One region of the Brevibacillus sp. AF8 genome, then DNA from elsewhere that is predicted to be linked to it. Evidence: riboswitches for the same ligand, from Rfam matches in the RefSeq annotation. Region 1 holds a riboswitch; the other holds the start of a gene.
The links. A riboswitch is a leader RNA that binds a small molecule or an ion and turns the genes downstream of it on or off. The one in region 1 is predicted to bind FMN.
Positions count from the first base shown of each region.

Region 2: it holds a riboswitch for FMN, as region 1 does, so the genes downstream of both, KB186_RS25155 (ECF transporter S component) here and ribD (bifunctional diaminohydroxyphosphoribosylaminopyrimidine deaminase/5-amino-6-(5-phosphoribosylamino)uracil reductase RibD) in region 1, are expected to answer to the same signal.

Region 1 is NZ_JAGQDN010000005.1:64,387-79,758, reverse strand. It holds gene KB186_RS09660 (Ger(x)C family spore germination protein) at 1-684, opposite strand, end outside; gene KB186_RS09655 (GerAB/ArcD/ProY family transporter) at 681-1,769, opposite strand; gene KB186_RS09650 (spore germination protein) at 1,774-3,276, opposite strand; gene ribH (6,7-dimethyl-8-ribityllumazine synthase) at 3,403-3,867, opposite strand; gene KB186_RS09640 (bifunctional 3,4-dihydroxy-2-butanone-4-phosphate synthase/GTP cyclohydrolase II) at 3,884-5,083, opposite strand; gene KB186_RS09635 (riboflavin synthase) at 5,100-5,756, opposite strand; gene ribD (bifunctional diaminohydroxyphosphoribosylaminopyrimidine deaminase/5-amino-6-(5-phosphoribosylamino)uracil reductase RibD) at 5,776-6,882, opposite strand; FMN riboswitch at 7,014-7,158, opposite strand; FMN riboswitch at 7,271-7,418, opposite strand; gene KB186_RS09625 (HAD family hydrolase) at 7,487-8,155, opposite strand; gene KB186_RS09620 (c-type cytochrome) at 8,279-9,211, opposite strand; gene KB186_RS09615 (sigma-54-dependent transcriptional regulator) at 9,370-10,749, opposite strand; gene KB186_RS09610 (ATP-binding protein) at 10,757-12,943, opposite strand; gene KB186_RS09605 (ABC transporter substrate-binding protein) at 12,940-13,935, opposite strand; gene yunB (sporulation protein YunB) at 14,229-14,954, opposite strand; gene KB186_RS09595 (MFS transporter) at 15,022-15,372, opposite strand, start outside.
Region 2 is NZ_JAGQDN010000026.1:52,380-67,751, forward strand. It holds gene KB186_RS25120 (zinc metallopeptidase) at 1-11, opposite strand, end outside; gene KB186_RS25125 (hypothetical protein) at 235-375, opposite strand; gene KB186_RS25130 (glutamate-1-semialdehyde 2,1-aminomutase) at 455-1,741, opposite strand; gene KB186_RS25135 (protein phosphatase 2C domain-containing protein) at 1,907-2,749, shown strand; gene KB186_RS25140 (ABC transporter ATP-binding protein) at 2,839-3,849, shown strand; gene KB186_RS25145 (ABC transporter permease) at 3,842-4,636, shown strand; gene KB186_RS25150 (ABC transporter permease) at 4,640-5,437, shown strand; FMN riboswitch at 5,841-5,995, shown strand; gene KB186_RS25155 (ECF transporter S component) at 6,228-6,839, shown strand; gene proS (proline--tRNA ligase) at 7,154-8,620, shown strand; gene KB186_RS25165 (HAD family hydrolase) at 8,673-9,311, opposite strand; gene KB186_RS25170 (winged helix-turn-helix domain-containing protein) at 9,375-9,992, opposite strand; gene bcp (thioredoxin-dependent thiol peroxidase) at 10,149-10,619, shown strand; gene KB186_RS25180 (M42 family metallopeptidase) at 10,655-11,707, shown strand; gene KB186_RS25185 (class I SAM-dependent methyltransferase) at 11,717-12,478, shown strand; gene KB186_RS25190 (cob(I)yrinic acid a,c-diamide adenosyltransferase) at 12,504-13,052, shown strand; gene KB186_RS25195 (complex I NDUFA9 subunit family protein) at 13,095-14,003, opposite strand; gene nth (endonuclease III) at 14,122-14,808, shown strand; gene perR (peroxide-responsive transcriptional repressor PerR) at 14,960-15,372, shown strand, end outside.

The DNA.
Region 1 (15,372 bases):
CAGAAAGCCCTGAACCAGCTTCCCCTCTCGCTGTGAGTACATTCCGATCATCCTGTCCACTCGAAAAAGGGCAGCCTTGGTGATCTGAATCTCTCCGTCTCTGTGAATGAGATAAGGAAGATTGGGGTCCATCGTGTTGCTGGTCATCATAAAAACAAAATCGTGAATGGTCGCAAAAGACGAAAAGGCCGTTTCCACTCGCGGACGAAGCAAGTTGTTCAAATACGTGTTGATTTCCGGCCTGTGGTTATAGGTTTTTTTGATGACATCTTTCGCTTTTCCTTGTACGACGGCAATGTATACATTTTCTCCTACAATCGGATTGCGGTAGAGATCAAGGATGACTTTTCCGATCCCTACTTTGCGGGCGTATTCTTCACTGAACAAAATCACACGCAATTGAGAGAGAGACATGGTCCTCTCTGCTTTTGTCGCGAGATTCAGCATCGCCTCGCTCGTCATCGAAGCAAAAGTCGAGTATACCTGCGTGGATTCCTTATTTTTGGAGGGAACCGGTACAGATACGGTGACATCTATTTTTTCACGATCTACATAATCGAAGCCCATAACCCCAATCATGGCCATGTCTTCCAGTGATGGCCGTTCGAGTTCGAGTTCGCGTCCGCACCCGCAAAGGCTGAATAAGAGGATAACCGTAACAATGAACCAGCTTGCCCTCTTCATGATACCCGCTCTCCTCTACCGAACCTCAAGGAATGAAGCAATAACAAAAAAATAGGCCATAAGATCAATCCATAGGCTATGTAAACAGTCACTTTGTCATAAATGTAGCGTTGTTTTTCTACAGATAATGGCCCTACAATGAATAAAAACGAAATAATGGTCGGTAAAAGCAAATGCCATAGCCGAGTCTTTTCTGCCATTTCTTCAAGACCTGTACGTGCAACCCACAAATATCCCGTACTCGTGCTGAGAATGAGGAAGACCCAGAGACCAATCCCGAGATTTTCGATCCGCTCCAAAAAAGACAGCTCTACAGCCTTAAACAAATTCAATATGGGATATATAAGATTTTCCATTTGCCATTCGGAAAAATAAGCTACGCTTGTGAGCAAGACCATGACATAAAACAAAACCACGATCCATACCCCAATCAGCACATGCTTGTGTGCCTTGTTCTTCTCTTGGATATACGGGTAGAAAAACAGGACCAATTCATACCCAAGCATACTCGCGTAAGAATTGTGCACGGTTTCGGCTATACTGCGCCAATCTGTATTAAATAGAGGAAAAATATGTGTGTATCCTCCCTTTTGAAATCCGTACTGCAAAAGAAAAACCATCCAGCCCGTAAAAAAGAAGGTTAGCAGGCAAAAACGCGCGATTAATTTGATGCCGCCATTTGTAATGTAGACCATCGTCAAAGTCAATCCGAGCAACGGCAATGTGGCAGTCTGATTGCTCAGCATGGAGGTTTGCACCAGCCTGACATATCCTTCATTGGCGGTAGATACATTCAGAATGGCGTAGACGATAATCAAGATATTGAAACAGCGTCCCAGCCATTTTCCCAAAAGCTTTTCGTGAATCCGAAACAGATTATCCTCTGGATAGCGACGGCACAAGGCCATCATCGGAATTAACGTTAAGCTGACGATGCATCCCAACAGAATCGGAGACCACCACAGATTGTAGCCTAGTTTGCTGGCAGAATGAGCCAGTCCAAGTAAATTGACCCCCACCATCGTATTCATAATCAATCCGATTACCAGGATCGGATTCAGGCTGTGAATTCTCCCTCTATCCATCTCCTTAGTCCTCCCCAACTGGCCGGACATGCTTTTGCTTTGCCCGGGACATGCGGTTTCGATTGACGATAAACCTCAATGGCGCACGTACGAGACTATTCATCAAATCGGTCCATTGACGCGGAACTCCCGGGGTCATGTACGGAGTCCCGAGCGAAGTCAGATTGAGCAAATGCGCGAATAAAAACGACAGTGCCAGCATCTGGCCGTACATGCCCAATACGCCTGCCATCAAGATAAAACCATAGCGAACGAGCCGAATCGCATTACTCATCAAAAAATTGGGTGGCACAAAAGAAAGCAGCGCTGATACAGAAACAAGGACGATCAGGATATTACTGGCTAACCCTGCTTGTACGGAGGCTGTCCCGATCACGATACCGCCAACGATACCGATTGTTTGACCGATTTTAGTCGGCATGCGTATCCCTGCTTCTCTCAAAATCTCGATGACGAGCTCAATAATGAGCACCTCGATCACTGGCGGAAAAGGCACACGACTGCGCGATTCAGACAAAATCGTCAGCAAAGCGGGTGGAAGCATTTCCGGATGATACGTCAAGACAGAGACATAGCTGGAGGTAAGCATGATAGTGATAAATAAACCGAAAAAGCGAATCACCCGCAGCAAGCTCGCCGTTGACCATCGATTGTAAAAGTCTTCGGGGCTACTAAACATCTCCAGAAAGGAAGTCGGACAGATAGCAGCATCCGGACTGCCATTCAGCATGATCACGATCCTGCCGTCCAACAAGGCTGCTGTTGCATTGTCAGGCCGACCCGTCAAGCCAAATTGCGGGAACGGAGAGTACGGCTTATCCTCCAGCATTTGCTTTAAGACAGGCATCCCGACAAATCCAGGGTAAATGACATTGTCGAGCCGTTTTTTCACGCGCTCCACATTTTCTGCGCTCGCGATGTTGTCCAGATAAATCACAGCTACCTTGTTGTGCGCCTCGGTGCCAATCGAGTAGCTCGATACTTTCAGATGAGGCGTAGCCAGTCTTCTCCGAAGCAAGGACAAATTGATCTCCAGCATTTCAACAAAGGAATCTTGCGGTCCAAGGACGGTCGCCTCCGTCTCGGATTTCGTAATGGAACGATGCGCGACCTGAAATGTATTCACATGCAGAATGAGATCCCTTTCCAGGAAAAACAAGATGGTATGACCGCGTAGCAAGTTACTCATCAACGTCTCCATATCGTCAAGAAGACATTCCTGTGAGAAAGGGAGCACCTGCATCGGGTCTTTCCCGTCGGAACGCTGCAACGGAAGAAAGACATTCTCATAAATCCGGGACACATCCACCAGCGTATCGAGAAAAAAAACGTGTACCTCTTCGTCATTCATCTTCAATGACAAGCTGCTGAGGTCATCCACGTTTTGCATGCACTGTTTTACCATTTCCGGTGTAATTTGTTCACTTCGCCGCGCTTGTACCGAACTGATGCGCCGCTTTGTTTGTATGGCCTCTACCTGCGCTCTCCACCAATCAGTCGGCTTCACGTTAGATCCCCCTTTTTTTCAGGAAAATCTTTCTTACTTTGACCTACCCGTGGTGATTTTATCCAAAAAAATAGAAAACGGGAGCCAAAGCCCCCGTTGAACTATCTCGCTACCCATATGAAATGATTAGGCGAACTGCTTAGATAAGTTAGCCATTTCGATCGCTGCCGTTGCGGCTTCCCAGCCTTTGTTGCCTGCTTTGGTTCCTGCTCGCTCGATGGCTTGCTCGATATTGTCTGTCGTCAAAACACCAAAAATAACGGGTACCCCAGTGGATAAAGATAGGGACGCGACTCCTTTTGCGGTCTCATTGCAGACATAATCGAAGTGTGGAGTGGAGCCACGAATGACAGCTCCCAATGTAACAACTGCATCATAGCGACCGGATTCCGCCATTTTTTTGGCGATCAACGGAATTTCAAATGCCCCCGGAACCCATGCCACGTCTACCTTCTCCTCTTCTACGCCATGACGCTTCAAGGCATCAAGGGCCCCTCCGACCAGCTTGCTTACGATCAATTCATTAAAACGTCCTGCCACAATCCCTACACGCAAACCTGTTCCAACCAAATGTCCTTCGAATGTTCTCATCGCTTATTCCCTCTCCTTATCTGTGCAGATGAAGCAGGTGGCCCAGCTTCTCTTGTTTTGTTGTCAGGTACTGTTTATTGTGCAGATGCTCCGGCATTTGAATCGGCACCCGTTCTTCTACTGTCAAACCGTAGCCAGTAAGCCCACGGATTTTTCGTGGGTTATTGGTCAAAAGCCGCATGCGTTGCACACCTAAATCCCGCAAAATTTGCGCACCAATACCGTAATCTCGCAGATCAGCAGCGAATCCTAGCTTTTCATTGGCCTCAACCGTATCCAAGCCTTCCTCCTGCAGCTTGTAGGCACGGAGCTTATTAATCAAGCCAATGCCTCTGCCCTCCTGGCGCATGTACAATAAAATGCCGCGTCCGTTCGCTTCGATCTGTTCCAATGCAGCGTGCAGCTGTGGACCGCAGTCGCAGCGGTATGACCCGAAAATATCGCCTGTCAAGCACTCCGAGTGCACGCGGACGAGAATGGGCTCATCCGGTCCGATCTCCCCCTTAATGAGAGCCACATGCTCTTTGCCATCCAGCTCGTTCGTATAGGCCGCTATTCGAAAATCACCGTAGGCGGTCGGAAGCTGCACTTCGATTTCCTTTTTCACCATGGATTCCGTCCGCATCCGATACGCTATCAGGTCTGCAATCGTAATCAGCTTGAGCTCAAAGCGGCGTGCAATCTCTACCAATTCCGGCAGACGTGCCATGGAGCCATCCTCGTTCATAATTTCGCAAATGACTCCCGCTGGAATGCCCCCCGCCAAGCGAGCCAAATCAACTGCCGCCTCCGTGTGACCCGCTCTGCGCAATACACCGCCAGACTTCGCGATTAACGGAAAAATATGTCCCGGTCTGCGGAAATCTTCTGCGGTCTTCTGCTCATTGAGCATCGCCAAGACCGTTTGAGAGCGCTCGTGAGCGGATATCCCTGTGTGTGTGCTCCCTTCATCGATAGACACGGTAAAAGCCGTTCCTTGCTTGTCTGTATTGGCATTCACCATCGGAGCCAGCTGCAAGCGAGTTGCGTGCTCTTCTGTCACCGGCACGCACACGAGTCCCCTGCCATGCGTGACCATGAAGTTGATCATTTCAGGCGTAGCCGCTTCGGCCATGCAGACAAAATCTCCTTCATTTTCCCGATCCTCATCATCTACCACGATGACTGCCTTGCCCTGACGCAAATCTTCCAATGCTTCTTCTATGCGATGAAACATGCTTACTCCCTCCTACTCACGCGAAGCCATTTTCCTGCAAAAAGGCTAGACTGAGCCCGCCAGATTTTTCTGTACCGCCATGGTTTTGATAACCTAACAAGCGCTCCACATATTTGCCGATGACATCCGTTTCGAGATTCACCAAGTCCCCAGGTCGTCTGTCTGCAAGACTCGTATTCGCCAGCGTATGCGGAATGATCGAAACCGTAAAACCGCTATCGCTTACGTCCACCACGGTGAGACTGATGCCATCTATGCAAATCGATCCACGGGCAATGACGTACTTCAACAGCTGCGGTTTGGCCTCAATCCGAAACACAACTGCATTCGCATTCACCTCTCGTGAAGCAACTATTCCGGTCCCGTCTACATGTCCGGAGACGATATGCCCGCCGAATCGATCTCCCAGCCGCATCGCCCTTTCCAAATTCACTCGCTGTCCACTGCGTAATTTGCGCAAGCTCGTCTTATTCATTGTCTCTGGCATCACATCGACGCAAAACTGACGATTGGTATAAGAAGTAACCGTAAGGCAAATGCCATTGACCGAGATACTGTCGCCGAGCTTCACCCCTTCAAGTACCTGCTGTGCGCGGATGACCAGTCGACTCGCCTGTTCGTTCCCTTGAATCGATTCCAACACGCCCACTTCTTCGACCAGTCCCGTGAACATGCTCTCTCCTCCTCACCTGCTACGTCTGATCCTCCCATTGTGGGTACCCGCTGATCTGTAGATCGCCTTTCCCAATCGGAGTGATCATGACATTTGTCAGCTGCACTGCTTCTCCCATCGTTGCAAAACCTTGACCACCGAACGGCGAGGGTGCACCGCTTCCTCCGATCAGCTTTAGCGCGATATGACTCACGACCTTCTGAATCGCTCTCGCCTGCAAAAAGGAGCCGTTTACTTCCTGTCCGCCTTCCACAAGCAACGAGGTAATCCCCAGCTCCCCCAACGTATCCAGCACCTTTTCCACGAGAATTGGCCCTACCATTGTGATGACCTTAACTCCTCTTGCTGCAAGCAGCTCCTGCTTTTCCCTTGGGGCTGCATCTGTCGTAAAGATCCATGTCTTCGCATCTGTATTCTGAACGACACGGGCATCCAGCGGCGTACGTAATTGGCTGTCCAAAATCACGCGAACTGGCTGGCTCCCAAAACACTGCTCTCCCTTGCGCGCCGTCAACAGTGGGTCATCAGCGAGAATCGTCCCAACTCCAACCAGGATTGCATCATGCTGCCTGCGAAGTTCATGCACCTCTGCCCGAGCCTCTGCACCAGTAATCCACTGACTGTGTCCCGTGACCGAAGCAATTTTTCCGTCCAATGTACTGGCCGTCTTTACCGTCACAAATGGACGTCTGGTTTGGATGTAATGGAAAAAGACTTCATTGAGCGCCTTCGCTTCCTCTTCTCTCACGCCCACCGCCACTTCTACTCCTGCTGCCCGCAGCATCTCGATGCCTCGTCCCGCCACCAATGGATTCGGATCGAGCGTAGCTACAACCACACGACGTACATCAGCTGCGATCAATGCCTCTGCACACGGCGGTGTTTTCCCATAGTGACTGCAAGGCTCCAGCGTCACATATACGGTCGCACCTTGCGCTTTTTCCCCAGCCATCCGCAGTGCGTGCACCTCAGCATGGGGCTCTCCTGCCCGCAGATGCGCTCCCATTCCCACGATGGTTCCATCTTTCACAATCACAGCTCCGACCATGGGATTCGGACTGGTTTGGCCTCGTGCCGATCGTGCCAGCTCCAGCGCCAGATCCATGTACTTGCTGTCCTGTTCCATACCGCACTCCTTTCTGTTCCATCATTCCAGCCAACACAACGCAAAAAGCCCTTGAAACCTCACAGCGTTTCAGGGCATACGGAAAGAAGCCTTACCTCATCTGTTTTTTGAAAAAACAAATGAAGAAAGCAAAAAATCTTCTTCCATCCGGACTGTACCGTCGGCTCTGGACTTTCACCAGATCAGTCGCTGCAAGCGTGGTCAGCGAGTCGCGGGCTCAGACGTACGTACGCCATTACCGCCGGTCAGGAATTTCACCTTGCCCTGAAGATTGTCGCTATGAAGTTTTATGAAAAATAAAAACGCCCATGAATATTATGCTCAGGGCGTTCAGAAAGAAGCCTCGCTTCTACCGTTTTTTGAAAAAAACAGCGAAACAGGCCGTTCCAAATACCTTCTCCCATCCGGACTGTACCGTCGGCCTTGGATTTGCACCAAGTCAGTCGCTATCAACTGCTTCGATAGCGAGTCGCGGGCTCAGACGTGCGTTCGTCATTACCGCCGGTCGGGAATTGCACCCTACCCTGAAGGCTGGTATTCAGTTAGGCAAAGTATAGCATATTTTTCGCTATTGTCTGTAATCATTTATTGGAGAAGTGCACTTTTACTCTTGCTCGCACATTTCGAGGACCGTCAGGAGTTCTTTCAAATCATTGATGTACGCTCTTGGCACAACACCATTTCGCTCCATGTCCAACTCATTCCCTTGATAGGCAATAAAAGCAACTTGTCCATCACAGGCCGCCTTGCCATCGATCCACGAATCCCCGATCATCGTCCAGGCCGAAACAGGCCAATCTGGCTTTCGGCTGCGAATATAGTGAACGCCGGAGGGAGATGGCTTCAATGCCGTCATCTGCTCGCGGGCGACGATTTCAGCGAAGTAGGAGGCGATTCCCGTCTCGTTCAAAGCCTCCATTGCGGCAGCATGCGCGTTGTTGGTTAAGATATACAGCTGGTAGCGGTTCTTCAACTCCTCCAGCACTTCTACCGCGTGTTGCTCCAGAACAGCACCATGCATCCCTTCCTTCTCGATCGCGGTTACTGCATCCCACATCGCTTGCTCCAACTCTGACGTCATCTGCTCCGCTTTTCGCCCGATCTCAATGAGCTGTGATGCGGTATGCTTTTCCCATTCAAATGTTGGGGAAACGATCCCATTGTCCACCCATAGTTGAAAAATGGCCCGCTTCATCTCGGTAAAATCGATCCTGGATTGCAACAAGGTGTTGTCCATATCGAAAATAATGCCTTTTTGAAAGGTTCTGCTCATTTTGTGCCTCCTTTTTTGACAATAGTCGTGAATGATCCTTCCATTTTATCAAAAAGAGGACTATCCCTCCGTCATTTTATAACTTTTGGGACAGCCCCCATTTTGGGGTTCGATATTGAGTTCCTATTGCTTCTTCTTGGCGCTATCTACTTCATACGGCACATCCTTTGGAACCCCTCCAGCTGGCCAATCTTGTGCCTTTTTGGCAAAGTCTGGACGTGGCTTGGACAAAATATAGGCAGCTAGGTCCGCAGCTTCTTGATCGGTTAACGAGCCTTGCTTGATGCCACCCATTTCCCCTAAAGGCATATTACGCTGAATGTAGCCAGCAGCTTTGGAAATTCGAGCCATGCCTGCACCAATATTGAAGGAGTTATCCCCCCATAGTGCTGGGCCAGAGTTTGGACCTGTACCTGATCCATCAGCAGCATGGCATTGTAAACACGATTTTTGGAAGAGGGCTTCTCCATTTGCCACATTCGGTTGAGGTACGCTCTTCATATCATTTTTCTCTATCCACGGGCGCTCTTTAATTCCTACTGGTACATCTGTTGAGATATATGTCAGATAGGCAACCATCGCTCTCATTTCGTCGCTGTTGTAAGGCAATGGCTTTCCGTTCATGCTTCGTTGAAAGCAACCATTGATCCGATCTTCAATAGTAATCACTTTTCCAGACCTTGGAATGTACTGGGGATAGACTGCGGTGACACCCGTTAATGGGGAGGTCGCATCCATTCCTGCATTACCGTGACAGCTGGAGCAGGAAAGCTTATTCCCTGTGTATTCAGGGATCACTGTGCTCGTTTCATTCATTAACTTATGTCCATACTTAATCGATTCTCCCAATGGCCCTTCTGGCACCTTGTCCATACTAGGCGGGGTGTAGGAATCTAAATTGATTGCTCCCGTTGCCCCACTCGCTGTTTTATCTTTGGCCTCATTCGCTGTTGAGGTGGGTTGAGCGGTCTGCTGTGTAGCGCAGCCTGCAAAGACCAGCATCGCCACTACAACCATAGACAGCTTCTTCCAGCCTGTCTTCTCTTTTTTGAACATAGGTCTCACTCCTCCATGTTGATCGTGCATTCACACCATGAAAGTAGCAAGAGGCGTGCCAAACCATAGAAGCAGGAAAACGAACGACTTGGCGCTTCCAAATAGCAAGAAAAAGAAAAGACCATGCCAAAATGTCATGGTCAGTACGCGACAAAATGTCACGGTCGCAGCTCGTACTCTTCGATTTTTCGGTACAGATTACGCACGCTGATCCCCAGCTTCTCAGCTGTCTTGGTCTTGTTCCATTGCAGAACGTCCAGCACATGCTTGATATGTTCTCGCTCTACGTGTTTCAGTAAAAACGCCTCTTCCTCCCCCGATTCTGCAGAGAAAAGGAGCTTTCGATCTGACGGGTTGTGATGCACTGGCTGTTCATGAGGAAAGAGATCCTTGTCCTCAATCTCCTCTCCTTTTGCCAAAACGACAGCGCGTTCGATCATATGAGCCAACTCCCGAACATTCCCAGGAAATGAATAGGCCAAAAGCGCGGCCTGGGCTTTCACAGAAAGCGGTTTGACTGGATACTTACGCTTCAGTCGATTCAAAAAGAAAGCCGACAATGGCAAAATGTCCTCTCTTCTCTTGGCGAGGGGTGGAATCGTTATATCCATGACATGCAGCCGGAAATAGAGATCGGACCGAAACGTTCCTTCTTCCACTTTCTTCTCCAGATCGGCATTGGTAGCAGCAATGATCCGAACATCCACTTTGTGCAAAATCGGGCTCCCTATTCGGCGAAATTCACCCGTTTCCAGAAAACGGAGTAGCTTGACCTGCAAAGGAAAAGGCAAATCCCCTACTTCATCCAAAAAGAGCGTCCCCAGGTGAGCAATCTCTACCAGTCCCTTTTTTTGGGCAGTTGCGCCTGTAAAAGCTCCCTTTTCGTGTCCGAACAGTTCACTTTCCAGCATCGTTTCTGGTATCGCCCCTAAATTGATCGGTACGAATGCCTCAGCTGCTCGCTCACTACATTCATAGATGAGTCTCGCAATGACATCCTTCCCTGTCCCACTTTCCCCTTTCAAGAGAACGAGAAAATCCGTACTGGCTACTCGCTTGGCAGTTGCTAAGACCTCTTTAAGCTTCGGGCTTTCCGCAACGATTTGAAACGTCGTTTTCCCATTTGTCGACAGCACTTCTCTCAACTGTTGGTTTTCCTCGGTCAACTGCTGTTTTTCTATGGCCTTGGAAATCAATACCTCCAATTCATTGAGATTGTAAGGTTTTGTCAAATAATCATAAGCACCGCGTTTCATCGCTTCGATAGCTGTTTCGATGGTTCCGTGTCCCGTTACAACAATGATTTGAATGGCAGGAGAGGCTTCCTTGCACCATTGCAGAAAGGCGAGACCGTCCATCCCGGGCATTTTCAAATCAAGCAGAATCACATGAATCGTTTCGCTGGTTACTAGCTGCTGCGCGCTGATTCCGTCAGGTGCTTCCAGCGTGGTATATCCCTTTCTCTTTAATCGACTGGTTAATAGATGGCGGAAATCTGCTTCGTCATCAACAATGAGTATCCGAGTGTCAGTGTGCATCTTTTGTTCATTCCCCCTTTGCCGACGGCAGGATGACCGTAACAGTCGTGCCTATGTTTGGCGTACTTTCGATCTCGATTTCTCCGCCTAAATTCGTCACAATCCCGTAGCAGACCGATAACCCGAGACCAGTCCCTTTTCCAGGAGGCTTGGTTGTATAAAAAGGCTCCAAAACATGTGGCAAATCTGCTGCAGGTATACCGCATCCATCATCTTTGATCCACAGACGGAGCCGATCATTCGATGGAGAATCAGTTGCTATCTCAATATTTCCCCGCTCCTGGGTCGCGTACAGTGCATTGGTTAACAGATTGAGCAAGATCTGCTGAAGTTGTCCAGGGGTAGCGAGAAGAAACGGAGCAGAGGCCAACAGAGACTGGTTTACCGTTACATGTTTGACACGTATTTCATGGGATAAAAGAATGAGAATGTCTGATAGGACTTGATGAATATCTACTTGTTCTACGGTAACGGGTGATTTTCCCGAAAAGTGCAGCAACCGGGTCGTGATTTCCTTGCAGCGGTTAATTTGTTTGTCCATCGTGTCCAAGTATTGGGTAAGCTCCCCTGTGTCCTGTAAATCTCGAATATCCTCTTCCACGAGACGGTCCCGCAAGTCTTGTCCATACAACGACAGAATGCCTAATGGATTATTGATTTCATGGGCGATGCCCGACGCCAAGAGTCCAATAGCAGCGAGCTTGTCTGCTTGTGCGATTGCGGCTTCCAGCTCTCGTTTCTCCGTGATGTCCTCGATGACCTCCAGAAAAGCCGACGATTCTTTCTCCGGATGCAGAAGGAAAACCTGATGTCGATAGGAACGGACACGTCCATCCTGATCGACTCTGGAGGAAATAAGGTCAGTCTGATTTTGGTTTACCATTTGTCGTGTTCGGAGCATGCAACCACTGCATGAGCTGAAATGCTGACCAATCGTCTGATGGCAGTCCTTCCCCAGGAGATTTGCCGTATCCTGAAACCACGCCGCCGCCGTTTGATTAATCCAGCGAATACGAAAACATTCATCTACGAGAATCAGTCCCATCCCCATGCCACTGACGACGAGATCAAGCCGTTTCTTTTCTTCCAGAAGTTGATTGGTCTTCGTCTCCAGACTCTGTGCCATTTCATTGCAGGACGCTGCCAGCCTGCCAATTTCATCTGAGGTCGTCACTGGTATTCGTACGGATAAATCGCCACCCGCGATTTTTTGCACAGCGGATTCGATCTTTTCCATTAATCGGCTAAATGAGACAGAAAACACAATGCTAATCCCCAACACGATAAGTGCGATGAATAAGGTCGTAAAGAGCAGAGATTGTTCCAATTTTGAAAAGGCAGCAAACGCCGTTTGGCTTGACTGTTCCAGCATAATGACCCAATGGGTGACGGAAGAACGCATGGCATAGTTGACCATGACATCTTCATTGGAAGCCTGATACGTACGGATAACAGGCTTGTCAGTTCGATCTGGTAGTGTCCAGGAGGGAGGAACCGCTTGTTCATAATAGGTCAAGGAGCCATCAGAAGGCTTGCCCAACATAAACGGATCTGCAAACCCATCGCTTTTCCCATCCGTGACGAACAAATAGGCCTCGTTTTCATATCGAGCTCGCAGTGTGACCTGTTCGAGCAACTGTTTTACATTGAGCTTTGCGTACATGCCGCCTTTTACACCGTTGGCAGATACGTGAGGGATCGCGACCGTTACCAGCAGCTTCCCTTCCGCTGATCGGACAATGCTTCCGATGTATGGTTTTCCCGACTGGATGGTGGGAAGAAGCTGGTTGTCTTGCTCACTGACTATATCCACTCTTTGGTGTTTCCAGCGATTCAGCAAAAACTGCGGCCCTCCATCCTGATGAAAAAGCGCGACCTCCTCCATGTAAGGGGAGGTTTTTAATAACGTATTCAACAAAAAATATGCATCATCATCGCTAGGGCGCTCTTTGAGAAAACGCTGCTGAACCACCTGCATGGATTGGGTCGTATGTAAAAAAAGCATATCCAACTGCGCCAATATATTTTCCACGTAGATCTGATTGGCTCTGTCTACCTCTACTCGAACCTTATCTTTACTCGTTTGCAAATTGATATAACCAAGAATCAGAAAAGGGATGATGGACATGCAAAGCCCAAACAGGAGCATCTTTGTCTTTAGTCGATTGATGCGCGGTAGTCTGCTCCTCCTCATTTGTTCTTCACTCCATACCATTCTTGTGCCAATGACCACTGTTGATCGGTTACGGTAATAGGCAGCTTGGACAGGGAAGCAGCATTGACAACCAGCCGCACGTCATCCGGCCATTCGATTGACAGATCGGTTGGAGGGACTCCATCCAACACCCGAGCCACCATATGAGCAGCCTGCATGCCTTGTGCATGAAAAGAAACGCCGTAAGCGGCAAACAAGCCAGCCTTCACCTGCTCGGGGTATGCGCCCATGACAAACAATTGCTTCTCGATCAAAAGAGGCAAGCAATCAGTAATCGCATCTTCCAGAACATAGCTAGGTAAAGGAAGCATGGCGTCGTATTCTCCTGGAGAGAGCTTACTGAGCAATTGCTCCAAATCTCTTGAGGAAGCAACCTGCTCCACCTGCAAGCGAACACCAAGCAAGGAAGCGGCTGACCCTGCTTCTACGATTGCCCGCTCTGTCGTAGGAGCATGAGAATCGGCAATGATCAGAATCCGCTTGGCATCAGGCAACAAACGAGTTGTCAGCTCCAACCTTTTCCCAATCACATCCATTTGGCCATTGCTGATTCCACACGTAACTGTCCCCTCTGTCTCAACAAGCGGTAGCTCGACCAGTGAGGCGACACCGATAAAAACAATGGGAACCGTCGTTGTCTCCTGTTGAATTAAAAAGGTCTCGTGCGCCCCTGTCGTGACGACTACATCAGGCTTTTGGGAAATCAAGTCCTGGACAAGGGAGCGCTCCTCTTCAAGGGTTTGAGCCGCATTCAAATAGACAGGTGCATACTGAACACGTACTCCTTCACCTAGACCCAGCGATTGCAATCCCGCCTTCAATCCCGCTACTTTATCTTTTCGATCCTCATTGGCAATCACAATTCCTATCGTATATAGATCGACGTCCTGTTTTTGCTGACTACTGGACCAATCGAGCAAAGTTCCTGCCACTAACAGGATGAGAAAGAGGATTTTCCTTTGTTTTTTCATAGGTATCACATCCAACTCTCATCATAGCGGCAAATGATGGCAGAGAATGTGAATATTTAACAAACCTTGGTCAATGAATACGGACTTCCCTAAATAATATGTTTTTCCTGTTGTGTCAACGGTGGTTGCGTCATATTCAGTTGCTCGCAGCGTGATTGAAATGCAGTTCTTCTGCTACTGCAATATGTTAGCGCAGTTTTTTCAAGTCTATGCTTACGCTATTCCTTCCTTCCTTCCTAAAGCCTTATAAAAAAAGCGACAGCAACGCGCTGCCGCTTTTTCCTATTCAGCGATTACGGAGTGCCGTCCGGTGTTTCCCCAGGAATCCGCGGCACATCCGGCTTGCCTTCCGGGTTGTTATACAAATACGTCGGTACATCGCCAATGATCAAGGAGTGGGTGATCGGGATTTTCGTCGTGACCGTCTGCTCCTCAGTTGCAAAAGGGATCACGATGCGCAGATCAACCTCCACAAAAATATATACCGTCGCCAGCACCATATTGATGCCAGCTTCCTTCAGCTCTGTCTCCAGCTTGGTTTTGACCGAGCCGATGGGCACGAAAGTCACCGGCAAATTCGGCCCCATTGATGCCAAAAAGGAGTTCCCGGTAGCCAAACCAAGCGGAATCGTGCGGTCTACTTTTTCTTGCTCGAACTCTTGGAGCTTGTTCTGGACTCTCGCTGTTGTTTCGCCCACGATTCTTGCATATTCCTTGAAGTTGAACTGATACGCCTGAATCTGTCCCTCGTTGTTCTTCTCGATTTTGACAATCTGATTAAAGTCGACGCCCTGCTGCGAAATCCGCTTGGTTACGGCATCGGTTATCGCTTCTTTCGCCAATTGCTCGGCTTTTTGCGTCGCCAGGATCAAGAGAGTTGGCTCCAACCGATTTTGCAAAAACACAAGGGTCTGTATCGTCAAAACAAAAAAGATAACCAACGCGATCAAAAACGCTTTCGTACGTGAAAGCGGGTTTCTCCAACGCCGACGGGGTCGAAATACGGCCAATCCCGACACCTCCCAACTGGTACATCCTATGGTTAGGAGGTGGAAAAAAGACTACGTGTATCGAGAGCCCGGATTTCTATTTTTTTGAAAGAAAAACAAGATACAAGCCAAATCCGATCAACCCTGCGACAAGCATCAATTGGGCAAAGACCAGCATTCCGAATAAAGTGAAGGCACCCGCCAAGAATGGAGCCATAAGAAAACCAGCGAAGTACCCGCTTCGACTCAAGAGACCCTGCACCCCCATCACCTTGCCGCGCAGCTCGTTTTGGGCTTGTTGCAAAAGTGTGCTCTCATATACCTGTGCTGCCCCGGAAAAAAGACCAGCGAATACCAGAAGCATAAGTACAGACACAGCATGGTTTGCCGCGAATGCCCCTACAATCCCTACGGAAAAAACAGCATAAGCGATGAGCATCCCATTCAC
Region 2 (15,372 bases), on a different contig from region 1:
TGGAAAAACATTCCACACTCACTCCTCATTGTAATCTATGAAAACGAAATGTTGCTAAACCATACATGTAACCTTACTACTTCATTCTGTCCCATATTCATGTATACGAATAAGTCCTATGACAGTTTCACTATTTTATTGTACAATCTCTGACCAATATTGACAATGTTGCCGCATGCGAAAAAACAGACACATTCCTCGTCAGTATGATTGGGAATGTGTCTGTTTTGATGCTCATCTGTCGTGATTTTGAGTTTTATGATGCTCGGTTTTTCGCGGGTTTTGAAAGCCCTTCACTTCGAGCATCTTACTGCTCATTTTGGAATCCAACGTCTTTTCAGGAGCCTGCGGATATGATTTTTCACCTTTGGACACCGGGATATCCTCCTCGAAAACATAATCGCGAACAGGTTTATTATTTCCTCGGACGGATACGAAAGGACGTGGGAATGGTTTACAGCTGAGAAAAGGCGCGGTCTACAGCCGCGATGGTGTATTGGATGTCTTCTTCTGTATGAGCTGTCGTCACGAACCAAGCTTCATATTTAGATGGAGCCAGGCATACACCTTCATTCAGCATCAGCTGGAAGAAGCGGGCAAAAATTTCTCCATTCGCTTTCTGAGCTGCATCGTAATCATGAACAGGCTCGTCCGTAAAGTAAACAGCCAATGCCCCTTTTACACGATTGAGCTGAATGGTCACGCCGTGTTTGTTTGCCGCTTCGATGATTCCGTTCGCCAGCATAGCGCCAAGTCGTTCGAATTCATCGTACACGCCCGGCTGCTTCAATACTTCCAGGCAGGCAATACCCGCACGGATAGAAGCAGGATTACCAGCCATTGTTCCTGCTTGATACGCAGGGCCGAGTGGGGCGACTTGCTCCATGATTTCCCGACGACCGCCATAAGCGCCGATTGGCAGACCGCCACCGATAATTTTGCCCAATGCAGTCAGATCAGGCTCGACTCCGAGGAGGTTTTGTGCGCCGCCATAGCAGAAGCGGAAGGCCGTGATCACTTCATCGTAGACGACAAGGGCGCCAGCTTCGTGCGTAATGCGGTTAACCTCTTCCAGGAAGCCAGGCTCAGGTGCCACGATACCGAAGTTGCCGACAATCGGCTCAACGAGGACGCAAGCCGTTTCGCTTCCCCATTTGCTCATAGCTTCTGCGAATGCTTCGATATTATTAAAAGGGACGGTAATGACTTCGCTGGCAATGCTTTGCGGAATACCTGCACTGTCTGGAATCCCCAGAGTAGATGGCCCCGAGCCGGCAGCAACGAGCACCAAATCAGAGTGGCCGTGGTAGCAGCCTGCAAATTTGATGATTTTGACACGTCCGGTATAGGCACGTGCTACACGAATGCAGGTCATGACTGCTTCTGTACCGGAATTGTTGAAGCGAATGCGCTCCATCGAAGGGATTGCTTCACGGATCATGTTTGCAAAGGTAATTTCCCATGGAGTAGGCGTACCGTACAGGGTTCCATTGGCAGCCGCTTCGCAAATCGCTTTGGTCACATGTGGATGTGCATGGCCAGTAATGATGGGGCCATATGCTGCTAAATAGTCAATATATCGATTGCCGTCCACGTCCCAGAAATACGCGCCCTGGGCACGTTCCATCGTTACGGGTGCTCCCCCGCCTACGGCCTTGAAAGAGCGGGAAGGGCTGTTTACCCCGCCTAGAATGACGTCGAGTGCTTGCTCGTGCAGTTGCGCGGATCGTTCACGTTTCATGCATATTCCCTCTTTTCTTTTGGAACTACCTCTTTTGGAAAAAGTCCTTCATTATCTTACCACAGCTGTTCAACAAGTGGATATGAACGGAGAGCTATAGATGAAGGAAAGGAAAAATGATACAATTTTCAAGCAAATCACTCCAAGGGTAAAGGCGGGGTCATCATGAAACTTGAGTGCATCTCCATGAAAGGAAGCGGCAAAAGCAATGAGGACGCCTATGTGATTCAGCAGGTCAAACATGTGTATGCGGTCATCGATGGCACTACGTCGCTGATTCCGTATGAGAACGAAGCAGGGCAGACAGGAGGAGCTATCGCGGCTGACCTTGTAAAAAAGCAGTTGGAAGCAATGCCGGAGGATGCAGCTTTGCACAATTATTTGGGGACGATAAACGAAACCCTTCAGGAGCAGATGCGGCAAAGTGGCATCAATCTTGAGAAAAAGGAAGCATTGTGGGGAGCGGCCTGTGCAGTCGTTCGTGTAGGAGATGCCCATATCGAGTATGCGCAGTTGGGTGATTGCATGATATTTGCCGTTTATGATGATGAGATGGTAAGACCCCTGACGCACACGCAAGTCAGCCATTTGGACCAGGCCGCCTTGGCGAAGTGGGAAGAAGGAATCAACGAAGGATCGTGTACCCGAACAGAGCTGTACGAACGATGTATGGACATCCTGATCCATAACCGCTATCAGGCGAATGGACCAGGAGGCTACGGAGTGTTGAATGGTGATGTTGCCTGTCGGGATTTTATCGAGTATGGACGCATGAATCGAGTTGGCGTGAAGGCATTGGTGCTGGTAACGGATGGTCTTTTCATGCCGAGAACTATAGGTGGAGCACAGCCAAAGTGGGAAGAAACGGTGCTGCCGATTGTACATAAAGGGCTGCAACGTTATACAGACGAGCTCATCACTCTGGAAAATAATGATCCCGAATGCCTCCACTATATCCGTTTTAAAAAGTCAGACGACAAAACGGGCATGATCCTTTATCTTCAATAACAGTTTGGTGCAGTTTGCCTTTTGCACAATTCGATTGGCTCATATACACTACAAATGGTATTTAAGCGAAGAAAAAAGGACGGTTTTCCATGATTCAGGTAAATCATTTACAAAAGGATTTCCGCATTCATCAGTCCAGACCGGGCCTTGGTGGTGCTTTTCGTGATTTGTTCAGTCGAGAGTACAAGACAGTAAAAGCGGTGGATGACCTTTCCTTTACAGTAGGGGAAGGGGAAATGTTCGCGCTGATTGGGGAAAATGGTGCCGGAAAATCGACCACGATCAAGATGCTGACGGGTATCTTAACCCCGAGCGATGGCGAAATCGTCATCAACGGCTATGTGCCTTTCAAGCAGCGGGAAGAGTACGTTCGATCCATCGGAGTTGTTTTCGGGCAACGCTCTCAGCTTTGGTGGGACCTATCTCCGCTAGAGTCCTTCCGCCTGTTGAAAAGTGTTTATAAGGTTGACGAAGTAGAAGGAGAAAAATGGCTGGAGCGTTTGATTGAAGAGCTGGAAATTTCTCCGTTCGTCAGTCAGCCAGTGCGCAAGCTGAGTCTCGGACAGCGGATGCGCTGTGAAGTGGCTGCTTCGTTGATTCATAAGCCACGCCTGCTGTTTCTCGATGAACCGACAGTTGGACTCGATGTCCTCGTTAAGCAAAAAATCCGTGAGTTTCTCCGCAATCTGAACGAGACGGAAAATATGACGATCTTGTTGACGACTCACGATGTGTCAGACATCGAAGCACTCTGTAAACGGGTGCTTGTCATGGACAAAGGAAAGCTGATCTTCGATGGTTTACTGAATGACCTCAAGGAAAAATGGGGCAATGGCACAGAAGTGTCCTTTCAAATGAAAAAGCGCACTTCAGCAGATGCTCTTCGTCAGGCATTGGGCGAGATGCCTTGTGAGATCGAGCAAATCAATGACTTTACCCTCAGTGTAAAAGTAGCGCGAAGTCAAGAAATGTTGCCCTTTGTGTTGTCGACGGTCATGTCCTCCTTTGAAGTCAGCGATGTGAAAATCGAGGAGACGAGCACAGAGGATATCGTTCGCAACATTTATTCCTCAGACCAAGAGGTAAGAAGCCATGCGTAAGCTTTATATGGAACTCATCCGCATGAGGTTTTTGACGATGCTTGCCTATCGTGTGAACTATTACAGCGGGATCATTATCTACGCGATCAACATCGGTGCGTACTACTTTTTATGGGGAGCGATCTACGGAGGTCAACAGCAGCTGGGCGGGCTTACGGTGGAACAGATGACTTCCTACGTTGCGATTGCTTGGATGTCGCGGGCGTTTTATTTTAACAACATCGATACGGAAATAGCCCAGGACGTCCGAGAAGGCAAGGTCGCGATTGAAATGATACGCCCTTATAATTACTTGTCCGTGAAAACGGCGCAGGCTTTTGGGGAAGGGATCTTTCGTTTTCTCTTTTTCGCGGGTCCAGGCATTTTCCTTATCAGTCTGATCATTCCGTTCAGCTTCCCTGCGACAGCAACTGGGTGGGGACTGTATTTGATCAGCTTGATGTGTGCGTTTTTGATCAATACACAAATCAATCTGGTGACAGGCTTGCTTACTTTCTTCCTGTTCCGAAACGATGGCATGATGCGAGCCAAGCGGGTCGTGGTGGATCTGTTGTCTGGTCTCGTGCTGCCGATCAGCTTTTTCCCCGGTTGGGCGCAAACGGTAATGGGGTATCTTCCATTTCAGGCGGTCAACTACTATCCGAGCTTGATCTTCACAGGTGCGATTACAACGGAACGCTCCTGGGAATTGATCGGTTTTCAGGTGGTTTGGATGTTTGTCATACTGGTTCCCATCTTGGTGATGTGGCGTCTTGCCCGCAACAAGCTGGTTGTGCAAGGAGGGTAGAGCATGCAAGACATGAGACATATTTTCAGTATTTTTGCCGACTACCTGAGCCAGTACTTCAAGACGAGACTTGCCTACCGAACAGATTTTCTCGGGGATTTTGTGTCCAATCTGGTTTCTGAGTTGATCAATCTTGTCTTTATTGTTGTTGTGTTCACCCATGTTCCGCTGATGGGGGATTGGACGCGTGACGAGATTATCTTTATCTATGGGTTCTTTTTGGTTCCATACGCGTTATTCTCGATGTTCTTCGGTTTTTGGGACTTCAACGAACGGTACATCATCCGGGGCGAGATGGATCGCATCCTGACGAGACCGATCCACAATCTGGCGCAGGTGTGCCTCGAGTCGATTGCGCCAGACCGCATTTTTGGCGTCATAACCGGGATCATCATCATGGGGTATGCTGCCATTCAACTCGATTTGTCGTTTTACTGGTACGACGTGTTCATCTTTATCGGGCTCTCGATCAGCGGGGCACTGATTTACGGTGGCGTGTATACCGCGATTGCCGCGGTTAGCTTCTTTTCCGACTCGCGGACAGGGATTGCTCCGATGATCTACAACATCCAGCAATATGGGCGCTATCCGGTAGACGTGTACAACAAGGCTATTCGCTTTGTGCTCACCTACGTGCTGCCGTTTGCTTTCGTAGGTGTTTATCCGGCGGCTTACTTTTTGCGCAAGGAAGTCTGGTACACATATGCGGCAATGACGCCGGTAGTGGCTGTTATTTTCTTCGGGATTGGGCTGTTGGTCTGGAACTGGGGAGTCACGAAGTATCGGGGAGCGGGTTCTTGATTATTTATAATCCGAAGTCGTTGTGAGGTAAAAAAAGACCATCCCGGCTGCAACCGGAACGGTCGGTACAATAGGCGCTTCCCGCAAAGGGGTGCGGATCAATACTATGTTGTGAAATAGACCGCAGAGCTGTCAACTCAAGGGCGGTCTATTTCTTTTTGGTCAAGGTAACAACCAAGGCGATCTCACCCCCTTTCTATGGGGATGAGCCGCGACCACCCTTGAGGAGCCGATTCTATTGTACAAGCGAATGATAGCATAATGTGCTCTCTAGTTAGCAAGTGTCTTTTTTATTCGCTATTCACACTAAACACATCGGAAAAATAAATAAGAAGTGTCGCTTTGGCAGTTTCCTCTATTGTCAAATCAAAAAACAGCAGTATAATATGCTGTATACAACTACACATTCCTTCGGGGCAGGGTGAAATTCCCGACCGGCGGTGATCATGCTTTACGCATGTTAAGCCCGCGAGCCTCCCGAGCGTAAAGTTGCGACGGAGTGCAGGATCTGGTGTGATTCCAGAGCCGACAGTACAGTCTGGATGGGAGAAGGATGACGACAGTACGTTTATCACACGTGCTTGTTTACCTGTGCAAACGGGATGAGAACGTAGAGGCCAGCCCTCTTGTTTCTTGTACCTTTTATTTGCGCATGGTTTTGTCATACGCTTGCAAATGCCCTGTGGAACATAGCCACAGGGTTTATTCTGTTTGTGTAACAAGACGTGTGAGCATACAACGACTGTTGCCATTCCTCAAGAAGGAGTAGAAAAATGAGGAGATGGTAAACATGAAAGAAACAGCGCTGCATTCTTCGCGCACACGTGCAACCCAAAAGCTGGTGACGATTCCCATGCTGGCGGCCGTTGCATTTATTCTGCAGTATCTCGAGGTTCCCGTACCACTGATGCCAAGCTTTTTGAAGCTCGACTTCAGCACACTCCCGGCATTGATCGGGGGACTCATGTACGGACCTGTAGCTGGCATTTTTATCGAGGTACTGAAAAATACACTGCACATGCTCTTCAAAAATACAGATGGCCTTTTGATCGGTGAGCTCGCAAACGTCGTAGCAGGATCAAGCTTTATTTTTGCCGCTGTCTACATGCAGCGTCTGGGTCAAGGCAAAAAAGGCTTCCTGACTGGTCTCGCTCTGGGGACGGTTTTGATGACGATCGTCATGGCTGTGGCAAATGCATATGTGCTGTTGCCTGCGTACGCTGTGCTTTATCAAATGCCGATTGAACAGCTCTTGACTATGTTCAACGCGACAAGCATCTGGTCATTGGTTCTGTACGGAATCGTGCCGTTCAATCTCTTCAAAGGTGTTATGATTTCAGTGGTCGCATATCCGATCTACGTGAAGCTCGGCTCCAGAATCGCTGCGCGTACCAACAATTGACAACCACGACATGACTCGCTAATATGTTAACTTAATAGAAAGTTTCAAAAGGCTATGAAAGGACCCGCAGCTATTCCCACGTTACAGAGAGTCGGCCCTAGTCTGGAAGGCTGATACGTAAAGGATAACTGCATCCCATCCTGAAGCCGCTGGTGAAGAGCTTAGCCGGATGCCCACCGTTATCGGGTTATCGAGAGGACTATGGCGTATTGCTATGGTCAATCAGGGTGGTACCGCGGAAGTTAATCCTCCGTCCCTTTTTGGGATGGGGGATTTTTTGCATTTTACGTAAGAACAAAAAGGAGCGTAGACGGATGAAAGAGGACAAAGCGTTTGTAAAAGAAATTACACCGCAATCGGAGGATTTTTCGCGTTGGTACATCGATGCCATCAAAAAGGCGGATTTGATGGACTACACACCGGTGCGCGGCTGCATCGTTTTCAAGCCGGATGGCTTTGAGCTATGGGAGCGAATTCAAGAGGCGATGAATAAGCGCTTCAAGGAGACAGGGCATCGCAATGCCTATTTCCCGATGCTGATCCCCGAGTCCTTCTTTCAAAAAGAAAAAGAGCATATCGAGGGCTTCAATCCAGAGCTGCCTTGGGTAACAGAGGCTGGGGGCGAGCCGCTAGAGGAAAAGCTCGCACTACGTCCAACCTCCGAGACGATCATCGGGCATATGTACAGCCAATGGATTCAGAGCTATCGGGACCTGCCTGTATTAATCAATCAGTGGGCAAACGTGTTTCGCTGGGAGAAGCGGACAATGCCGTTCTTGCGGACATCGGAATTTCTCTGGCAAGAAGGCCACACGGCACATGCGACAGAGGAGGAAGCTCGTCAGGAAACGATGCAAATGCTGGAGATTTACCGAGAGGTCGTTGAGCAGGAGCTGGCCATTCCGGTTTGGAAGGGACAAAAAACACCAAGTGAACGCTTTGCGGGTGCTGTTGACACGTATTCCATTGAAGCGATGATGAAGGATGGAAAAGCAGTGCAGGCGGGTACCTCGCACTATTTGGGCGATAAATTCGCGCGCGGCTTTGAAATCAAGTTTTTGGATCGCGACAATCAGTTCAAGTACGTTCACACCACATCATGGGGCACCTCTACGAGACTGATTGGTTCGATGATCATGGTGCATGGCGATGACCGCGGTCTCGTGTTGCCGCCTCGCATGGCTCCGACACAGGTGATTATGATCCCGGTCGGTCCGATGAAGCTGCGCGAGAAAGTCATGGAGGCGTTTGATCCGCTCTTTGACGAAATCAAGGCCGCAGGAGTGCGTGTCCGTGCTGATCTTCGCGAAGAAACACCAGGCTGGAAGTTCAATGAGTGGGAAATGCGCGGGGTTCCTCTGCGTCTGGAGCTCGGCCCACGTGACGTGGAAAATGGTCAAGTGATTTTGGCTCGACGCGATACAGGGGAGAAGGTGACGGTTTCACTTGAAGGTATCGCGCAGACCGTTGTTCAACTGTTGGAAGAGATTCAGCAAAATATGTTCCAAAAAGCACTAGCATTCCGTGATGAAAACTCACATCTGGGGATCGACACACTGGAGCAGCTATCCGCTCATATTGCCAAAAACGAGAGCGAAAACAAAACGAGCGGATGGGTGTTAGCTGGCTGGTGTGGGGATGACGCTTGTGAATCGAAGATCAAGGAAGAAACCAAGTTCACCTCTCGCAACATCCCGTTTGAGCCTCCTGTACAAAAGAAAGTCTGCCTTTGCTGCGGCAAAGAGTCACAGCATAGTGTCTGGTTCGGACGGGCGTATTAATCAAAAAAGGGTGTGTCCACGCTTTTGCGGCAGGGGCACACCCTTTTTTCAACTAGCGTCCGAGAATCCAATCGGTAAAAGCTTGCACATCCGTAAAGTGGTAGTCAGGCTCGGGATCGAATTTTCCCGACTTTTGTGTAACCAAAAGCCAATCCACACCGACTGTTCGCAAACCAGCGGCACGACCAGCCAAAACATCAGCATCACTGTCACCTACGAAAATGGTTTCCGCAGGAGTTGCGCCTAGCTGTTTCATAGCAGTAAAAATACCTTCTGGATGAGGCTTTGGATGTGTGACCTCATCCCCTGTAATCACGACGGAAAAATACGAATCTAATCCCCATTCGCGAAGGGAGATGTCAGCGCTTTTTCGTCCTTTTCCTGTTACGATTCCCATTTGGATATCGGCTGCGTGAAGTTCGTCGAGCATCATTCGGATATTTTCCGGATTTTGTACGCGGGAGTGTTCATCTGTGTATACACGATAAAAATGTGCGAAGGCGTTGTCATGCGCATGTGGGGGAAGCTTGCTTTGCAAGATGCCTGTCTCTGTGGGGCCAAAGAGAGCTACAATCTGCTCGTCCGTATAATGCTCTTGTAAAAACTGCTGAAAGGTGGAGCGAAAAGCGGTGAAGATCAAGGGGAGGGTATCGGCAACTGTGCCGTCGAAATCAAACAAGATCGTCCGCATTGGAGTCCTCCTTTGATTAGAAAATGAAAGAAAACCATCGTATCTGATGGTTTTCTTGGTGACTTACTCATCCGAATCATCAAAAGGATCATCTGAATCATCTGTTGGATCAGCCGGAGTCAATGGGAACAAGATGTCGAAAAACTTGAATTTTCGACGGCCAGATTCCTTTTTGAACCCTTTGTACTTTTGCAACAGCTCAGAGATGTCTTCCACAAATTGATTACGTTCTTCTTGACTCAAATAAAATTCAGTCAAATTAAAAGCGAACGTATTTTTGTATTCCTTCCGAACATCCTGGTCGCTTGCGACGAAGCGATTGAGCGTTCGCATGAGGTCCTTTTCCGTAGTACGAAACGGAGTAAACATGACATCACTTAATTGTTGAGCGTTTTCTTCAATCATCAATTGAAGCTTGACCTGAATGACCTTGGCAACAGGCTCATAATATTTCTCCACAATGGAGCCTTTTACCCGGGTATCCACTTGCTCGAGCAGTCCAACACGCACGAGCTCTTTCACATGGTAATGTAGCCGTGCTGCATTTTCGCCTAGTTCTGTAGCGATTTGTTTGGCCGTTCTGGGCTCCAAATCTTCAAAGAGTTCCAAAATTTTAACCCGTTCCGCTATAGCAAGCGATTTTAGCGCTTCTGGATCTGTTACTTCAAAAAACTCTTTCATGCGAATTCACCATCCAACTGACTAGGCAAAATTTTATTTTTTTTAATTCTATCCTTTTCTGAATCAAAGCGCAACTTGTATGCGGATGAAGTGACTACTAGATTGTGGTAAAATGGGACCAGCGAAAACAGGATATTATCGAGAGGAGGGAAAAGTTTGACGGCAGTAGGACAAGCTGCACCTGCATTTACTTTGCAGGCGAGCAATAATCAGACCCTCTCACTTTCCCAATTTCATGGTCAAAATGTAGTGCTTTATTTTTATCCGAAGGACCAAACGCCAACATGTACCACAGAAGCATGCGACTTCCGTGACTTCCATTCAGGCTTTGCCGAGCTGAATACAGTTGTTCTCGGAATCAGTCCGGATTCTGTGAAATCGCATGATAAATTTATCGCGAAGCACGAATTGCCTTTTCCGCTTCTGTCAGATCCTGATCACCAAGTGGCAGAGGCTTATGGCGTGTGGGTGTTGAAAAAAATGTACGGTCGAGAGTACATGGGCATTGAACGCACGACGTTCGTCATCGACAAAGAAGGCAACATCGCAAAAGTATGGTCAAAAGTAAAAGTCAAAGGACATGTGCAGGAAGTGCTTCAATTTATTAAGGAAGAGCTTCAATCCTAACGTTTATTTCGCAATGGGCGAATGGAGGAAAACAGATGAGTGTATCCACGGAATATGTTGTACAAAGCTTTTGCCAATTGGCGAACATCCCAAGTCCATCCGGCAATACGGAAAAAGTAATGGCCTGGGTTGCACAAGAGTTAGAAAAGCTTGGCGTTTCCTATAAACGGACAAACAAAGGGGCAATCGTTGCAACAGTAGCGGGGGCCCATAACGAAAAGGCAAGACTCTTGACCGCTCACGTCGATACACTGGGCGCGATGGTAAAAGAAATAAAGAGCAACGGGCGCTTGAAGCTGACTTTGATCGGTGGCTTTGCATTCAATGCGATTGAAGGAGAGCACTGCGTTGTAGAGACTAGTAGCGGTCGTCTTGTAACCGGTACCATTTTGTCCACCAAAGCTTCCGTGCATGTATACAGCTCAGAAGCGGGGAAAGCTGAGCGCAATGAGGCGAACATGGAAGTCCGACTGGATGAAAAAGTTACAAACAAGGAGCAAGTCCTTGCGCTTGGGATTTCTGTCGGAGATTTCGTCTCCTTTGATCCGCGGGTGACGGTAACGGATAGCGGCTTTATCAAGTCCCGCCACATTGACGACAAAGCAAGCGTAGCTGTACTGCTGGGGGTTCTGAAGGAGCTGAGTGAATCCGGCGTGAAGCTGCCTTACACCACGCACTTTTTTATCAGCAATAATGAAGAGATCGGCTACGGCGGCAATTCCAGCATCCCCGATAACGTGGTGGAGTACCTGGCTGTCGACATGGGCGCTATTGGGGACGGACAGACGACAGATGAGTATTGCGTGTCCATTTGTGCGAAGGATTCCACAGGACCTTACCACTACGGATTGCGCAGCCATCTGACCAAGCTCGCACAAGCGAACGGTTTGAACTATCAAGTAGACATTTATCCCTACTATGGTTCTGACGCAAGTGCTGCGCTGAGAGCAGGATATGACGTTGTCCATGGCTTGATCGGACCGGGAGTAGATGCATCCCACTCTCATGAACGTACACATAAAGAAGCGCTCGACAACACGGCGAAGCTCGTGATGGCCTACCTTCAATCAGAAGAAATGCAAGCATAGGAGGGCCGTATGAGCAATATGTATCAATGGGCTGACTACTATGATCTCACGCAACGCGGTGTCGCGGGTGATGTTGACTTCTATCTGGAGCAAGCCAAGCAAGCAGGCGGAAAAGTGCTGGATCTTGCTTGCGGCACCGGAAGAATCAGCATTCCGATGGCGCAGGCTGGCATCGACGTTACCGGAATTGACCTTTCCCAGGATATGCTGGCGAGGGCTCAGGCAAAAGCAGAGGAACAAGGTGTGACATCCAGCTTGAGGCTATTGCAAGGGGATATGCGCGCCTTTGATCTGCAAGAGTCATTTTCGCTGATTATGATTCCATTTCGGTCGTTTTTGCATCTGTTGCATGTTCAAGAGCAAATGAAGGCATTGACCTGCATTCGCAAGCATCTGGCTCCGGGCGGGAAGTTCGTCATGAACGTGTTTGTGCCCAAGATTCATCATTTTTACGAGGAAAATGAAAAAATGTCCTTGCGTGGCACCTACCCACTCCCGTCAGGAGAAGAGGTTGCGATGTGGGATTACACCCGCTATGACCATTTTCAGCAACTGTCCGAAGTGACACGCATATACGAGCGTACGGATGCACAGGGAGTTGTGACGGAACGGGTGAAAGGTCGATTTACTCTCCGCTACATATTCCCTGCGGAGCTCCATCACCTGCTTCGTTTAAACGGCTTGAAGGTCACACAACGATACGGTTCTTTTGCAAAGACACCTTTTGACGCAAATAGCTCAGAATTGATTCTGGTCGCAGAACCTTTGTAAACGGAACCTGTGGAGGGGATATGGAATGAAGATTTATACAAAGTCAGGGGATAAAGGTGAGACGTCGCTGGTTGCAGGTGTCCGCGTGCCTAAGTTTGCGGACCGTGTAGAGGCGTACGGTACATGCGATGAAGCCAACTCGCAGATTGGATTGGCACTGGCTCTGTTGCCTGCGACAGAAGAGTGGAAGGAATTGCAGGATGTTTTCCATGTCATTCAGACAAAGCTGTTCCATGTAGGAGCTGAGCTGGCGACGCCAGTAGGCAAGAAGGTAGGTTGGCCAATTGCAGAAGAGGATGTTACTTTTCTGGAAGAGCAAATTGATATGCTAGATGCAAAGTTGCCTCCGCTCACCAATTTTATTTTGCCTGGCGGACATCCAGCAGCGGCTGCCTTCCATGTTTCGCGTACGGTCGTCAGACGTGCAGAGCGCAAAGCAGTTCATGTGGCACAGCAGGAGCAGGTAAACCCGTCTGTGGTCAAATACCTCAACCGATTGTCCGATTATCTGTTCGTTGTGGCTCGTCATATAAATAAAGAGACAAGTGCAGTTGAAAAAACGCTCCACGAATAGGCAAAAGCCCCCTGGGATTAAGCAGGGGGCTTCAACTTTTTATTAGGCACGCAGGTAAGTGGAGATTCCCGGAAGAAAGTCGATTTTCTCTGTGTGAAAAGTATTGTAGAGAAGCTTTCCGTCCTTACATGCGTTTCCTTCTAGCAGCATAGTGAGTTGCGTGTTGGTGATCGGGAAGAATGAAAATCTCTCCATCATATTTACCATAGGCCTCATGAAAGCAAGGGGGATGTGAATTTTATTGACCTTGCGCTTTCCAATAGCCTCGCCAATCGTATCCAGAATTTGCCCGTAGGAGAGTGGTTCGGGCCCACCTGTTTCGTAAATTTGATTGGTTGATTCGGGTCTGCTCAAGGCTTGGACGAATACATCTGCCACTGTCTTGCGAGCGACTGGCTGTAAAGGGTAGGAGCCATCGCCAATGACCGGTGTGACAGGTAACCGGACCAGATCAGCGAGCATATTCACGAATTCATCCCCAGGACCAAAAATGACAGATGGACGGAAAATGACGTACGGAATACCGCTTGTTTTCACAAGCTGCTCCGCTTCATATTTGGTTCGGTGATAGGCGCTCGTGGCGTTTTCGCGTGCGCCAAGAGCACTCATATGGACAAAGCGCTTGATTCCAGCTTGCTTGGCGGCCTCCAGTACATTTTTTGTACCCTCTACATGAATACGAGAAAAGTGAATGCCTTTCCCCGGTTGTTCGCGAATAATTCCGACGAGGTGGATGACAGCATCGCAGCCTTGCATCCCTCTTATCAAAGATTCTTTATCAAATAGATCGCCAGTCGCTTCCGTTATATGTGGAGTGGCGGTTTCGTTATAGGGAAGCTTACCTGTTGAACCAGCTCTGGTGAGGCAAACCGTCTTATATCCTTCTGCCCGCAAGCGCTCGAGTATACCCCGTCCAACAAAACCTGTGGCACCAGTCAGGAATACTTTCATGGAAAACCTCCTCCCGTTAAATACTTCCAGACTTATTGTACAACAGTTGTAGTCTGTGGTGCTATCGATCACTGTGTTGACCAAGGCGGTATAATGTAGGGAAAAGGGGGATATATTTATGGCACAACGCAAAGTACCTGTTGCCGACATTTTGGATAATTTGCAGCAGCTTTATCCGGATGCGCACTGTGAATTGAATTATACAACCCCGTTTGAACTTCTCATTGCGACCATTCTTTCGGCCCAATGTACAGATAAACGGGTGAATGAGATTACCGCACCCATGTTCCAGCAGCTAAACCAGCCGGAGCATTACCTTCATTTGACACAGGAAGAAATGGAAGAGCATATAAAAGGGCTCGGGTTGTATAAGAATAAGAGTAAAAACATTTTAGAGACCTGTAGAATCTTGTACGAAAAATACAATAGCGAAGTTCCACAAACGCACGCCGAGCTCGAAGCATTGCCGGGAGTAGGGAGAAAGACTGCAAATGTCGTTTTGTCCAATGCATTCGGGATTCCTGCGATCGCGGTGGATACGCATGTATTCCGCGTAGGAAACCGGTTAGGTCTTGCGAATAGCGACAATGTGGATGAAGTGGAGCGTCAGCTCATGAAGCGCATTCCAAAAGAGAAGTGGACGGATGCGCATCATTGGCTAATCTGGCACGGCAGACGTGTGTGTTCATCGCGCAATCCGCAATGCGGCAGCTGTAGCCTTCAATCCATGTGTAAGTTTGCACAGGCGGAAGCCAAAAAGGCCAAAAAACCTGCAACTAAAAAGCCAGCAAAAGCAAAGGGATAAACTTGATTTTCCACTTCTTTCTGTTCAAATCGGCTGAATGGATATTGACAGTTTTCGCCGACTAGACGTACACTTATTTATAGTAATTCTAATCAATGACATTAGAGAAGCTTGTTCTTTTGTCTTGCGAAAGACTGTGGGGTGTAACAAGATGGTACAACGTGTGGAAAAAGCTGTTGAAATCCTGAAGAATACCGGGGTTCGCATGACACCTCAGCGCCATGCAATTTTGACCTATTTGCTGGAAACGATGACTCACCCGACGGCTGACGAAATATATAAAGCCCTTGAAGGCAAATTCCCGAATATGAGCGTTGCAACGATTTATAACAATCTACGAGTCTTTAAAGATGCTGGATTGGTTACAGAGCTCACTTACGGGGATGCGTCCAGCCGATTTGATGCCAATGTGGAAGAAGATCATTATCACGCGATCTGTTCTTCCTGTGGTGCAATCAGGGACTTCCACTTTCCGTATTTGCGGGATGCAGAAGTAGCTGCTTCCAAAGACATCGGCTTCAAAGTAACCGGACATCGTATGGAAGTTTATGGCGTTTGTGATTC